One region of the Ralstonia sp. OTU4908 genome, then DNA from elsewhere that is predicted to be linked to it. Evidence: predicted binding sites of a transcription regulator. Region 1 holds the regulator's gene; the other holds the start of a gene.

Region 1 (7,309 bases):
TGCCGCCCGCACTGCGCCCGATGCTCGCCCGCCTGTTCAAGCGCGCCGCACCGAGCCTGCGCGTGCTGTCGCACGCAGAAATTCCGGATCACCGAACGATTAAGGTTGTCGCCATGCTTGGAGGCCGCGCATGAAAATGCATCGATTTACCGGACTGACGTCGCGTGACGTGTTGCGCAAGGTCCGCGACCAACTGGGCGATGGCGCTCTGATCCTGTCGAACCGCGCCATTCCCGGCGGCATCGAGATCATCGCGGCATCCGATTCGCACGTGGATGCGCTGGTCGATACGCAGTCGTCGGCACCCAAGACGGCACAGCGCCGCCCGATGGCTCCGGCTCCGATTCCCGAGCCCGCACCGATTGCCGCTGCAACCGCAGCCGTGGCGGCCGCTCAGGCACCTGCTGAAGAAGCCCCGCAAACCGAGACCCCTGCACCCAACGCGCTGGCCCGTCTGCGCAACCGCTTTATTGCTTCGCGCCGCACGCCTGCACAGGAAGACGCACCGGCAGCGTCGGTTGCCCCGGTCACTCAGGCCGCCAAGCCGGCCGGCCGCACGCTGCAAACGCGCGTGGACGACGACGTGGCGTTTGGCGAAGAAGATGCGCTGGCAGCGTCCACCCGCATGCTGGCTGGCCTGTCGCTCGACCGCGCCAATGCCGAGGTTGCCCAGTCCGCGGCGCAGGCCCTGGCCAGCACCGCCCAGTTCATCGCCCGCCGCACCGCGGTGGAAGACGACGAGCCGGCGATGGAATCGACCGCCCGCTTTGCCGCCCGTCGCGAACAGGACGAGCGCCCGGTCACGCTGCGCAGCTTTGCCGAGCGCGTGGAAGCCCAGGCCCGCAACCTCCGTGCAGAACAGCAGAAGGCCGAAGCGCCTGTGAAGGCCCGCATCGATGCGCAAGCCGATGCAGGCACGTCGTCCGACATTTTCGTCCGCGTGGAGGACACGATGGCCAAGCCCGAAGCCCCGCGTGATGACGTGAGCCTGCAGCGTTCGGCCTTCCAGGCCGACGTGAAGGAAAGCATCCGTGCCGAGACCGACGTGATGACCCGCCGCATGGTCGGCGAGATCGAAACGCTCAAGAGCACGCTGAACGACGCCATGTCGAGCCTGGCCTCGCTGGGCGTGAAGCTGGGCGACCCGGTGCGTACGCGCCTGTTCCAGACCATGCTCAACGCAGGGTTCTCGGCACAGCTCACGCGCTACGTGCTGGAGAACATGCCGCAGCACGACACGTACGAAGGCGCGCTGGATTTTGTGCAGCGTGCGATTGAAAAGAACCTGAGCACCGTGTCGGACGAGAACAGCCTGCTCGACCAGGGCGGCGTGTTTGCCCTGATGGGCCCGACCGGCGTGGGCAAGACCACCACGACCGCCAAGCTGGCCGCACGCTTCGTGCTGCGCCATGGCGCATCGCGTGTGGCACTGCTCTCAACCGACAGCTACCGGATCGGCGGCCACGAACAGCTGCGCATCTACGGCAAGATTCTGGGCGTCTCGGTGCATGCCGTGAAAGACGCGCAGGACCTGAGCCTGGCGCTGAACGACCTGCGCGAGAAGCACGTGGTGCTGATCGACACCATCGGCATGAGCCAGCGCGACCGCGCCGTGTCCGAACAGATGGCGATGCTGCATGCCGTGGGCCCGTCGATCAAGCGCCTGCTGCTGCTCAACGCTGCCAGCAACGGCAAGACGCTCGATGAAGTCGTGGGTGCCTACCGCGACGCCAACCTGGCCGGCTGCATCCTCACCAAGATCGACGAGGCTGCCTCCGTGGGCCACGCGATGGACGTGATGATCCGCCGCCGCCTGCCGCTGCACTACGTCTCGTACGGCCAGCGAGTGCCGGAAGACATTGCGGTGCCGAACAAGAAGCTGCTGATCCACCGCTCGTTCCGGGCCGGTGCGGAGCAGTCGTCGTTCACGCTGGATTCGGACGAATCACTGCTCGTGGCCCAGGGTGCGGTGTCACGCAACGCAGGCAACCGCGAACCCGGCCTGGCCGCTTTCGATTTCGCCTGACAAGGGGGCGACCATGACGACGCCATTCGCCAAGGATCAAGCCGCAGGGCTGCGGCGCATGCTGGGTCATGCCGCTGCCCGCCGCGTGCTCGTGATCGGCGCGGAAGAGCAGGTCGATGACTTTGTCGACAACCTGCGCATCGCGCTGTCCGGCATGGGCCGCGATACCGCTGTGGTGAGCGCGCAGACCGTGCTGGCCATGGCCGGTGTGCTCGAGCAGCACGACGAGACGGCGGATGTGACGCTGGTGGCCGCGCATTTCGGCACGCGGGCGCTCGGCACCGTGGCCGAAGCGTGCGACGACGTGCTGCTGACCTTCTCGGATGGCCCGGAAGGCATCAAGAGCGCGTACACGCTGCTCAAGAAAACCGCCGTGCTGCAAGGCGGCGCAGGCATCCGCACCGTCGTATGCGGCGCGCATTCGGTGGATTCCGCCGTGCGCGTGTTCGGCAACCTGGCCAACACCGTGGGCCAGTACCTGAACACCCGGATCGATTTCGCCGGCTACCTCCCCGAGGACCGGCACGTAGAACTCGCGCTCTCGCTCGGCAAGCCCGTGGCGAGTGCGTTTCCCGCATCGCCTTCGGCCATGGCCTTCCGCCAGCTTGCCGAAGAAATGTTGAGCTGGGCCAGCGCCGAGGCCCAAGCCGGTGATGGCAGTGCGCCGTCACGGGTGGTCATGTCGGCGCGGGCACCGGCTCAGGAGCCGGCAGATGAATCGGCGCAAGCAACGTCAATGTCGGCATCGACAGCGACACCCGGCGCCACCGCACGCGCGGCCGAATTGGTTTATTGAGGCGCAGCATGAACGAAGCGTCAAAGGCAGGCATGGATATGTACACCGCAACCGGTCGCAAGACCAAGTCCGACGAGATGGCCACGTACGCACCGCTCGTGCGTCGCATTGCCAACCAGATGATGGTCAAGCTGCCGGCCAGCGTTGAGCTGGACGACCTGATCCAGGCCGGCATGATGGGTTTGCTCGATGCGCTGTCGCGCTATGAGGAAACGCAGGGTGTGCAGTTCGAGTTCTACGCGGCCCAGCGTATCCGCGGCGCGATCCTGGACGAACTGCGCGGCTCGGATTGGCTGCCGCGCGGCCTGCGCCGCAACGCGCGCACGATCGAGCAGGCAATCCAGAAGCTGCAGCAGCAGAAGGGCCGCGCGCCCACCGAAACCGAGATTGCCGTAGCGCTGGGCATGTCGCTGGCCGAATACCAGAAGCAACTGGTCGACCTGCAAGGCAGCCAGTTGCTGTATTACGAAGATTTCGACCGTGAAGACGCCGACGCCTTCATCGAGAACCGCGCACCCGAGAACGACGCCACGCCGCTGGACCAGCTGCTGAACCACGACCTGCGCGAATCGGTGGTCGCTGCCATCGAGGGACTGCCCGAGCGCGAAAAGCTCATGATGAGCCTCTACTACGAGCAGGATCTGAACCTGCGTGAAATCGGCGCCGTGATGGGCGTGTCGGAATCGCGCGTGTGCCAGATCCACAGCCAGGCGATTGCCCGCATCCGTTCGCGCCTGCGCGATCGCGCATGGCTGCCGACGCCGACCTGATATGAGGTCGGCTGAGAGCTGCTAACAAAACCCTCTGCTTCACTGGGTTGGATGGCGGCTCTTGGTCCCAGCTTTACCTGCCAGGTATTTCTACTGCGCGGTCAGCGACTCATGTCGCGGCCGCGCTTTTTCTTTGGGGCCTCGGTTACGAGGCGCGCTTGGAGGCGTGAAACAGGTAGATCACGGCGCACATGCGTTTCAGAACGCAAAATATGTACACAAAAAACGTATGTAATTGTTGACAGAAAAATGGCGCCCCTCCAAGATTCCGGCAAATACGCGGCATCACGCCGCATGAATGCTGGCGAATGGAACCCGCGCCATCCGCCTAAAGCACGCTCCCGGCATTGACACGGGGGCGGCCCCAGGAGACAGACAATGCGCCAATCCCCCGGCCAACCCTCGCCCTCTTCGTCGACAATCACCGGCGCCGCTGCCGATCCCGTCAACGAATTTCTGCCGCTGCCGCGCCTGTTCGCGCTGGGGCTGCAACACCTGCTGGTGATGTACGCCGGGGCGATCGCCGTGCCGCTGATTGTCGGCAATGCGCTCGGCCTGTCAAAGAGCGATCTCTCCTATCTCGTCAATTGCGACCTGTTTGCGGCTGGGATCGGCACGCTGATCCAATCGCTCGGTTTCCTGATGTTCGGGATCCGCCTGCCGGTCATGATGGGCGTCACGTTTGCCGCGGTTGCCCCGATGATCGCCATCGGTGTGGAGCCCGGCATGGGGCTGCCCGGCATCTTCGGGGCGTCGATCGTTTCCGGCGTGTTCGGCATTGCCGTTGCACCGCTGATGGGGCGGCTGCTCGGCCTCTTCCCGCGCGTGGTGACGGGCACGGTCATCATGCTGATCGGTTTTTCGCTGCTGAGCGTGGGGATCAACTGGGCTGCGGGCGGCCAGCAGATGATTCCGCAGGTGGTGGACGGCGTGCGCCACATGGTGCCGAACCCGGCGTTTGGCGATCCGTTCGGCCTCGCCATTGCGGCGCTCGTGCTGGTGACGATCCTGCTGCTGACCAAGTTCGGTAACGCACTGCTGTGCAATATCGCCGTGCTGCTGGGTATCGTGACGGGCACGCTGGTGGCGGCGGCGTTCGGCAAGGTGTCGCTCGCCGACGCGAGCGCCGCACCCCTGGTGACGCTGGTGACGCCGTTCTACTTCGGCATGCCGAAGTTCGAGCTGTCGGCCATCATCTCGATGTGCATCGTGATCGTGATCACGCTGGTGGAGTCGACCGGCATGTTCCTCGCGCTGGCGCACGTGGTGGGCAAGCCGATCTCGCGCAATGAACTGACCAACGGCCTGCGTGCCGATGGTCTGGCGACGGTGGTGGCGGGGGTGTTCAACACGTTCCCGCATACGTCGTTCTCGCAGAACATCGGGCTGGTGTCGATCACGGGCGTGCGCTCGCGCTATGTGGCGGCGGCCGGCGGGGTGCTGCTGATCGTGCTGGGGCTGTTTCCGAAGCTCTCGTATGTGGTGGCATCGGTGCCGCAATACGTGCTGGGCGGGGCGGGCATCGTGATGTTCGGCATGGTGGCCGCAGCCGGTATCCGCATGCTGGGCATGGTGGATTTCCAGCAGCAGCGCCACAACCTGCTGATCATCGCGGTGTCGGTCGGCTTCGGCATGATGCCGACGCTGGCGCCGGCCTTCTTCCATCACTTCCCGGACTGGATGCGCCCCATCACCCACAGCGGCATCGTGATGGGCACGCTGGTGGCCGTGGTGCTGAACGCCTGGTTCAACGGCATCCGCGGCTCGCACGAAGTCATGCACGGCGCGGCCGCAGCCGCGCATTGAACATCCAACGCCGCGCTTCAACGCGGTTCAGGTTTCTCCGGCAACCGAGACGCGGTATGCGGTGTGCTGCCGGTAGACCTGGCCCGGGCGCAGCATGACCGCTTCCGCATCGGGCATGTTGACCTGGTTCGGAAACGCGCTCGCTTCCAGACACAAGCCGCTGCGTTGCGCGTGCGTGCCTGCCAGCATGTGGCCCGAGTAGAACTGAAGCCCGCGTTGGTCTGTGAGCACCGTCAGCTCGCGGCCGCTGCCGGGTTCATACAGACGCGCGACCGGACGCACATGCGGACGACCGTCCGAGGCCGAATTGCGCAGCACGAAGCAGTGGTCGAATCCCCCGGTCTGCGCCAACTGTGCGTTAGGCCAGTCCAGCCGTGCCCCGATGGGCGCCGCCTGCCGAAAATCGAATGCCGTGCCGGCGACACTCACTGCCCGTGTCGGGATCAGCTTGGCATCGACTTCCAGATAGGCATCGGCATCGATCGACAGGATGTGGCCCCTGATGTCGGTGCCGGGTTTGCCGCTCAGGTTGAAATACCCGTGGCTGGTCAGGTTGATCGGCGTGGGCGCATCGGTCCGCGCTTCGTAGTCGATCGACAACGTGCCATCGTCGTCTAGCGCATAGCGAACCTGCACGGCGACATTGCCCGGGAATCCCGCATCGCCTTCCGCAGACGTGAGCCGCAGGACCAAAGCGCCGTCCTGATCGTCGGCGTCCCATCGTGCCCGATGAAACCCGCTCGCCCCTCCGTGCAGCAGGTTGCCGCCCTCGTTGCGGTCGAGCGCGTAGTCGATGCCGTCGAGCGTAAAGCGCGCGCCGGCAATCCGGTTGGCCCAGCGACCGATCAAGCCGCCAAGATAGCCCCCAGATTGAAGGTAGGCGGCAGGCGTCGCATGGTTCAGAAGAATTTCGCCCAGACGCCCGCCGCGGTCCGGCGCCTGCCAGGAGACGAGCGTCGCCCCGAGGTCGCTGATCGAAACGCGCATGCCCAAGGCATTGCGCAGCGTGAACAGCCGAACCGGCTCGCCGTCCGGCAAGTGCCCCCATGTTGCTGACGAGATGGCGCCGTCGAGCGGCGCATGTGCGGACAGCGCGGGCGCGATGCTCATGATTGGCTCTCCATGGTGGCGCGTTCCTGGTATTCGCGCGGCGTGCAATCCAGCTCGCGGCGGAATACGGCATGCATGTATTGCGGGGAGGTAAAGCCGCAGCGCACCGCCACCTCGGCGGTGGCGACATCACGGCTGGCCAGCATGTGCTTGGCTGCGTCGAGCTTATGGCGAAGGATTTCCTGGTGCACGGTGCAATTCAATTCACGACGAAAGTGTTCTTCGAGCGATGACCGCGAGATACCGACGTAGTCCGCGACCTGCTCGGTCTTGATCCCTTGGCAGGCGTATTGCCGAATGAAGTGCCGCGCCCGCATGACATACGGGCTGGCAAGCGGCTGATGGCGGGACGACGCCAGCACATTGATGCCCACGGGTGGCACGAGAATCTGCCGGCCTGCCAGGCGCGCGCCGCCTAGCATCTGGTGCAGCAGATGTGCGGCGGTGCGCCCCATCTCCACGGTGCCCTGAATGACCGACGACAGCGGAATGCGGCTCAGCGTGCGCGTGAGCGGATCGTTGTCGATGCCGATGATGGCGATCTCTTCCGGCACGGCGAACCCTGCCGTCATGCAGGCTTGCAGCAGATGCCGCGCCCGCGCATCCGTCACGGCGATGATGCCGATGGGCTTGGGCAAGCCGCGCAGCCATTCGATCAACTGGCTGATCGCCTGATGCCAGGTCGGTGCGCTGGTCGATAGGCCCCGGTAAATCTCCCGCTCAACGGGCGCGGCGGGATTGTCCTGCCGGCGCAAGCGCGTAAAGGCCAGTTCGCGTTGCTGTGCCCAGCGGTTTTCCGAC
Region 2 (7,309 bases), on a different contig from region 1:
ACTGGCCAGGTTGATGGCGGCGCGCGCGCCTTCAAACAGCATGGCGATCAGGCGGTGCGGATTGGCGTCTACCACGGACGTCTCGATGCCGACTTGCGCATAGGCACCGATGGCACGGCGTGCAGCGTACATGGAAATGGTCCTCGCTGTGGTCTGTTTGTTTTGGGTTGTGCTCTAAGCCTAAACCCGGCTTAGTTGTTGCTCGAAGTTTGCTTTGTAATGGCCGCAAGCTGCGTCGTCAGGTAATTGCTGGTGTTCGTCATGCTGGCCACCGCGGAGGACAACGCATTGAATTGCGTGTAGTACAGCGCCTGCTTGTTATCCAGGCGCGTCTGCATGGCGGTGATCTGGCTGGCAAGCGAAGTCAGCGAACTGTTGATCGAGTCCGTCTCGTTCTGCACCATGCCGCTGGACGACAGCAGGTTGGTCATCACAGTGTTGAGCTGGGCGGCGTAACCCCGCTGCACCGTGACCGTGCCGCGAGCGCCCAGCGGACCGCCTGCAATCTGCACGGTCAAGCCGTCGGTGGCGGAACCGGCAATGCCATACAGGTTCTGCCCCGAACCAGTCGCAGCCACGCCGTTGATGGTGCCCTGCACATCCACACCGTTGGTGGCCGTCGGGCTCGCGCCGAAGAGCGACGAAGCCCCCGCGCCCGATACCGAGACCGCCGACACGGAGCCAAACTGGCTATCGGTAATGCTCAGCACGCCGCCGGCATTGGCCGACACCGAAGCGTTGACCTTGGCGTTCTGCAGCGCGGTCGAAGCGTTGATCTGACTTTGAATCTGTGTGGCCAGCGTCGCGGCCGTGTAGCTGCCGGCCGCCAACGTCACGTTGACGGACACCCCGCTGATGTTGAACGCGAGCGTGTCGTTGACACCCGCCGTGATGGTCGTGTTGGCGGCGGCCGACCCTGTGAGCGTGCCCTGCGTCGCCAACTGCGTGACGTTGACGGCGTAGCTGCCGGCCTGCGTGGAATCCGAGAACGTCGGCACACTGACAAGCGAGTCGGTGGCCGTGCCGGTACCGGCAAACAAACCGGCAACCTGGCTGGGCGACTTTGCAATGGCAGCCGACAGCTTGGTGTTGTCCACCGACAGCGTGCCGTCGGAGTTCATCGTCACGCCCACGCTGCCGAGCGACTGGTAGTTGCCGTTGCCGACCGCCTGGCCCAGCACGTCGGTAATCTGGTTGATGAGCGTCTTGGTACTCACGTCGCCAGCGAGCGGGCCGTTGTTGGCCTTGTTGGCGGTGTCGATGTTGGTGAGCCCGTTCAGTTGCGTACGCAGCGCGTTGTAGCCGTTCACGAAGTTGGTGACGGCCGTGGTGGTGGCGGTCGGATCGTTGGCCACGGTCACGTTGGTACTGCCTGTCTTGGACAGCGTGAACGACGTGCCATCCACCACGTTCGACAACGTGTTGGTCGGGCTTTGCACGGCAATGCCGTTGATGGTGGCCAGGGCATTCTGGCCCGTGGTCACCTCGGTCATGTTCTGCGTGCCGGCCGGGTCTTGCGAGAGCAGCGATTGCAGCGTCGAGTCGCCCGACACCGAAATCTTCATCTCCGAGCTGGAACCGCCCGCGGTGGACGTCAGCACCAGACGGTACGGGCTGCCGCTGCCGTCGTTGACGATGCTGGCCGAGACGCCCAGGTTGGCCGAATTGATCGCATCACGGATGCCGGCAAGCGTGTTGTTGGACGAATCGATCGTGATCGAGCCGCCGGCGAGGTTGCCGTTCTGCGTGAACGTCGAACCGGTGTACTTGCCGCCGGAAAGCGAGCCGCCCGACACCGCGCCGAACGAGAACGAAATCGTGGTCGATGCGCCGCTGCCGATGGCGGTGGTGGTGGAAGCTTGCCCCTGCGCCGCCAGCACCTGCGATTGCGCAAGCTGCGTGACATTGACGGCGTAGGAACCTGCCGGTGCCGAGCCCGTCACCGATGCACTCAGCATCGAGGTGTCGTAGCCGCTGGCCTTCATGGCGCTGTAGTTCGATGCACTGGTCAGGCTCGACAGCGCAGTCTGGAAGGTCGACAGCGCACTCTTGAGCGTGCCCACCGCCGAAAGCTGCGTCTGGTACGAGCTTTGCTGCGTCTGCAGCTGCGTCAGCGGCTGGCTTTCCACCTTCATGAGGCTGGTCACCAGCGAATTGACGTCGATGCTCGTCCCGATGCCGGGAATGGAGATCGGCGGAACGTAGTTGCTGGTCGAGGAGGTGGTAGTGGTAGTCGCCATGATCGGGTCCGATAAGCATCTGCGCCGGCGGAAGTCTCTCTACACAACGGCACGGGCTGCCGCTTCTTTAGGGCAGGTTATGCAGGCGCCACCCACGAAAAAGGGGGGTATCCGACCAAAGAAAAAAGGCCGACGCCCCGAGGAGCGCCGGCCCTTAGCCTAACCGCCGGAGCGGCTGGACTGCATCCAACTGCCTGATTAGCCCTTCAGCAGGCTCAGGATGCTGTTCGGTGCCGAGTTGGCTTGCGCCAGCATCGCCGTACCCGCTTGCTGCAGGATGTTCTGACGGGTCATGTTCGAGGTTTCCGACGCATAGTCCGTATCGATCAAGGACGACTTGGCAGCCGACAGCGCGGTGTTGTTCGACGTCAGCGTGTTGATCGTCGAGTTCAGACCACTTTGCTGAGCACCCAGGTTGGCGCGAGCCGCCTTCAGGTTGGTCAGATCGGTGTCGATGGCCGCCTGTGCGGCGGTCGCGTTGGCAGTCGAGGTCACGCTCGTGCCGCTCAGCGTACCGAAGGTCGACAGGTTGGCGTTGGAGACCGAGGTCACATCGGTCGCCGCATTCTGGCCGTATTGGAACGTCGTGGACGTGACCGAACCGTCGAACAGCTTGTTGCCGTTGTAGTTCGCGTTGGTCTCGATGTTCTTGTTGGCGGTGGCCAGCTTCTGGTATTCCTTGTCCAGGTTGGCCTGGTCGGTGGTCGACAGACCGCCGTTGTTGGCTTCCACAGCCAGTTGGCGCATACGTTGCAGGTTGTTTTCAACCTGGCCCAGGTACGAGTCGGCCGTTTGCAGATACGACATCGCCTGGTTGGAGTTCTGGATACCTTGCGTTTGCGAGTTCAGCGTGGTGGTCAAGCTGGAGGCCACAGCATAAGCGGCGGCATCGTCCTTGGCGCTGTTCACGCGCAGGCCGGTCGACAGACGTTCCAGCGAGGTCTGCAGGGCATCCTTCGATGCAGACAGTGCTTGCTGCGTTTGCAGGGACGAGATGTTGGTATTGAGGCTGAGGGACATGACGGCTCCTAAGTTTCCCGATGGTTTGTTGCCCGTGTTTGCTAATTCCGGCTAGGCCGGGCAACGTGACCTGCAACTTGAAGGGGATCAGGTCTGCGTTGTACTCAGGTTATCGGTGGCCGCTGAGGAAAGTTTAGGGTCGCCTTGACAAATTTGTGCGTCGGCGGCGGTTTGGGCTTGCGGCCACCTGACTTCCGACACCCCTCCAAAAGAGGCGGTGCGTCTGCTTCTTGGCCGGCAGGCCCTCGGCTATACTCGTTCGACCAGTTCATAGGCGCCTGCATCTCTCTATATAGAGCGCCACACACGGCACAGATGGGGAGTTGCAAGCCCGCCGGACGGCCCAAGGCCTGCCGGCGGAAATAAGAGCTCGAAGCGAGCCCGCGTTTGACCCGCAACACCCACCATGCTCAATGTCCTGATCGTCGAACCGCACGATATCGCCCGTGTCGGCCTGCGCCAGATCCTCAAGGATTCGCGCCTGGCCCGCCAGATCGAGGCCGTGCCGGACCTGCGCGATGCCAATAACGACCTCCTCGCCCAGCGCGAGTGGGACGTCATGCTCTTCTCGGTGGAATCGGCCACCGGAGACGAATTCCAGACCATCAAGACCGTGCGCCAGCAGCATGCGCGTTTGGCCGTGCTGGCGCTGGGCCGCCACCCGGAAGCGCTGCTGGCCGTACGGGCGCTCAAGGCGGGCGCAGCCGGCTATCTGCCGATGGACGCCAGTCAGCCGCAACTGCTGGCAGCCGTGAACGCCATCTCGAAAGGCAAGAAATACCTGCCTTCGGACCTTGTGGAAGTCCTGGCCGACAACCTGAATGTCGACTGGGACAAGCCCCGGCACGACATCCTCTCTGACCGCGAATTCCAGACGCTGCGCATGCTCGGCTCCGGCCGCACGCTGGGCGAGATTGCCGAGGCACTGCAGATCAGTGTCAAGACAGTGAGCGTGTATCGGGGGCGCGTGCTCTCGAAGATGAAGCTGCGCAACAACGCCGAGCTGACCATGTACGTGGTCAGCAACAGCTTGCAGATCTGAGCGCGCTATGAGAACCGCGGGACACGCTCGCCGTAACGGCGGGCGTTCTCGCGCACGAGGTCCTGCACCGCTGCCGGCTCCAGCGGCCGCGTCAGCAGATAGCCCTGAAACTCGTCGCAGCCGACTTCGCGCAAAAATTCAAGCTGGCCGAGGGTTTCCACGCCTTCGGCCACGGTCTTCATTCCCATGGCTTGCGCCATCATGATGATGGCCCGCGTGATGGCCGCGCGCTCGACCACGTGCGGCAGGTCTTGCACGAACGACCGGTCGATCTTCAGCGTATCGATCGGGAAGCGGTGCAGATACGACAGCGATGAATATCCGGTACCGAAATCGTCCAGCGCCAGCGATACGCCCATCGCGCGCAGCTCGGTCAGCAGCGCATGCAATGACGGATCGTCGCGAATCAGAATGCCTTCGGTCATCTCCAGTTCCACCGCGTTGCCGGGCAAGCCGCTGGTCAATAGCGCGCCGCGCACCATCCCGCTCAGCTGCCCCGAACTGAATGCCTGCCCCGACAGGTTGATCGACATGCGCAAGTCCGGCAGCCCGATGCGGCGCCAGCGTGCAAGCTGGTCGCAGGCGGCGCGCAGGATCCAGCGGTCGATCTCGACGATCAGGCCGGTTTCTTCGGCGTCCTGAATGAACTGGCCGGGCATCATGTGGCCGAAATCGGCGGAGTTCCAGCGGATGAGCGCTTCCACGCTGACGATACGGCCGCTGCGCACATCCACGCGCGGCTGGTAGTCGGCATAGAACTCGTTGCGGTCGCTCGCGCGGCGCAGGCCCGATTCAATGCGGAAGCGGCGCGAGACGCGGTCGTCAAGGTCGCTGGTGAAGGTCTGGAAGTTGTTGCGCCCGCGCTCTTTGGCCAGGTACATGGCGGCGTCGGCCTTGCGCAGCAGCGTGTTCGGATCGTCGCCGTCGTGCGGTGCCACGGCAATGCCGATCGACACGCCCAGATACAGCTCCTGCCCTTCGATATGGAACGGCGCGCTGATGGCCGAGAGGATGCGCTCGGCCACGCGCCGCGTGCCCAGGCCATCGAGCGCTTCGAGCATGACGACAAATTCATCGCCGCCCAGGCGCGCAACGGTGTCGGCTTCACGCGCGCAGGCCTGCAGGCGGGCTGCCACTTCACGCAGCAGCATGTCGCCAAACTGGTGGCCCAGCGTGTCGTTGACGTTCTTGAAACGATCCAGGTCGAGAAACATGACCGAGACGCGCGACTGGTTGCGGCGCGCAAGCGCCAGCGCGTGCTCCAGCCGGTCTTCCAGCGCGGAGCGGTTCAGCAGGCCCGTGAGCGTATCGTGCGTGGCCAGATGCCGGATGCGCTGCTGCGCTTCGCGGATCTGCGTGATGTCGACCAGCGACACCAGCACCGAATAGGGCGTGGCGCCGGCTTCCGAGGCGCGCGCCGAGGCCGTCATCGAATGGCTGCCATCGGCAAACAGTGGCGTCCAGTTGCTCGAAACCCACACCGTGCGGCCATCCACACAGTGCATTCCGAAAATCTGGTTCAACTGCGGCTGGCCCTCGGCGATCACGTCCTGATCGGGCCAGTCCGCCTCGTGGATGGAGGCGTCGAATTCGTCCACGGCAGAGGTGACCACCGTGGGCAGCAGGCGCCCCACTAGGGCATCCACCGGCAAACCCAGCAGCCGTGCGGCGCTCGGGTTGGCATAGGTGACGCGGCGATCCGCCCCGCACACGAGGATGCCCTCCGTCAGCGCATTGACCATCGACAGCAGGTCCAGCTTCGGGCAGAAGCTCGGCAGTGCGCCGCGTGCAGGACAGTCGGCCGACAAGCCATCGGCATCGACGAGCGCAAAGTCAACACGGGAGGGAAAGGGCAAGGAATTCAAGGCGGCTTCCGACAAGGCAACGCAGAAATGCAGGGCCGGAACGTGCCGGCGCCTTCCCTCATTACAACGGCAAGCGCGGGTAAATCTTTCGGGCCAACGTCACTTTTTGGCGTGACCGCGCGCCAGCAGGGATGGGAGTGCACTAGGGGAAGCCTCATCGCCCTAAAAAGTGACTCATAATTTACTTATGACACGACCGACGGGCTACCCCGTCCACCGCAAACGCCCGAGATAAGCGGGATTGACCGCGTTTCTTGCTGGAATGAGCTGGACAGAGGTGGGGAAGAATGCCATCCGAGAACCCGACTCTGTGCGTTGCGTTGTTTTACGGTGACTTGCACGACGTGAGCCGGGAAAGCCCACCCCCCCTTCGTCCCCGAGTGATCCCCATGGCTGAAGCTGCTGCTGCCACTACCGCCCCCGCCCCCGCAAAGGGCGGCTCCACCAAGCTGCTGCTGATCATCCTGATCGTGCTCCTGCTCGTCGGCATGGGCGGCGGCGCCGCCTGGTTCTTCCTCGGAGGCGGCAATCACGCCGCGTCCGGCCCCGCCGCTCCGTCCAAGCCCAAAGAGCCGGTGTTCGTGCCGATGGAAACCTTGACCGTCAATCTGCAGCCCGAAGAGGGCAACGACCGTTACCTGCAGATCGGCATCACGTTCAAGAGCTTCGACAAACATGCCGAGGAGCAGATCAAGACCTACACGCCCGAACTGCGCAGCAAGGTCCTGATGCTGCTGGCCAGCAAGACGCCCACCGAGCTGTATCCGGCAGATGGCAAGGTCAAGCTGGCCAAGGAAATCGTTGAACTGTGCGAACACGTCTTCAAGGCTGTCGGCAAGGAATCGCCGGTTGCAGATGTCTTGTTCACCAACTTTGTGATCCAGTGACATGCTCAAGGAAGAGTTTCTTTCCCAGGAGGAAATCGACGCGCTCCTGAAGGGCGTGTCCGATGACGCGGACGACGACCCCGTCGAAGCCGCCGACCCCTCGGGCATACGCTCGTACAACCTGGGCTCGCAGGAGCGCATCGTCCGCGGGCGCATGCCCACGCTCGAAATCATCAACGAGCGGTTCGCGCGCAACTGGCGCATCGGGCTGTTCAACTTCATGCGGCGCAACGCGGAGATCTCCGTCGGGCCGGT

What was found. Region 1 encodes FliA, which starts transcription of late flagellar genes. Its sites were predicted from a motif close to CTAAAGTTTNNNNNNNNNNNGCCGNTA; they were not measured.
Region 2: the regulator FliA is predicted to act here: its motif matches at 3,371-3,397, upstream of AAHM38_RS01725 (flagellin N-terminal helical domain-containing protein).

What each region holds. Positions count from the first base shown of each region.
Region 1 covers NZ_JASATD010000003.1:183,799-191,107, reverse strand. Annotated here, with positions in the region: gene flhA (flagellar biosynthesis protein FlhA) at 1-134, shown strand, start outside; gene flhF (flagellar biosynthesis protein FlhF) at 131-2,026, shown strand; gene AAHM38_RS04395 (MinD/ParA family ATP-binding protein) at 2,040-2,822, shown strand; gene AAHM38_RS04390 (RNA polymerase sigma factor FliA) at 2,831-3,592, shown strand; gene AAHM38_RS04385 (nucleobase:cation symporter-2 family protein) at 3,971-5,398, shown strand; gene AAHM38_RS04380 (aldose epimerase family protein) at 5,426-6,508, opposite strand; gene AAHM38_RS04375 (XylR family transcriptional regulator) at 6,505-7,309, opposite strand, start outside.
Region 2 covers NZ_JASATD010000001.1:373,588-380,896, reverse strand. Annotated here, with positions in the region: gene fliS (flagellar export chaperone FliS) at 1-132, opposite strand, end outside; gene fliD (flagellar filament capping protein FliD) at 192-2,240, opposite strand; gene AAHM38_RS01725 (flagellin N-terminal helical domain-containing protein) at 2,439-3,260, opposite strand; gene AAHM38_RS01720 (LuxR C-terminal-related transcriptional regulator) at 3,667-4,302, shown strand; gene AAHM38_RS01715 (putative bifunctional diguanylate cyclase/phosphodiesterase) at 4,308-6,044, opposite strand; gene fliL (flagellar basal body-associated protein FliL) at 6,557-7,054, shown strand; gene fliM (flagellar motor switch protein FliM) at 7,056-7,309, shown strand, end outside.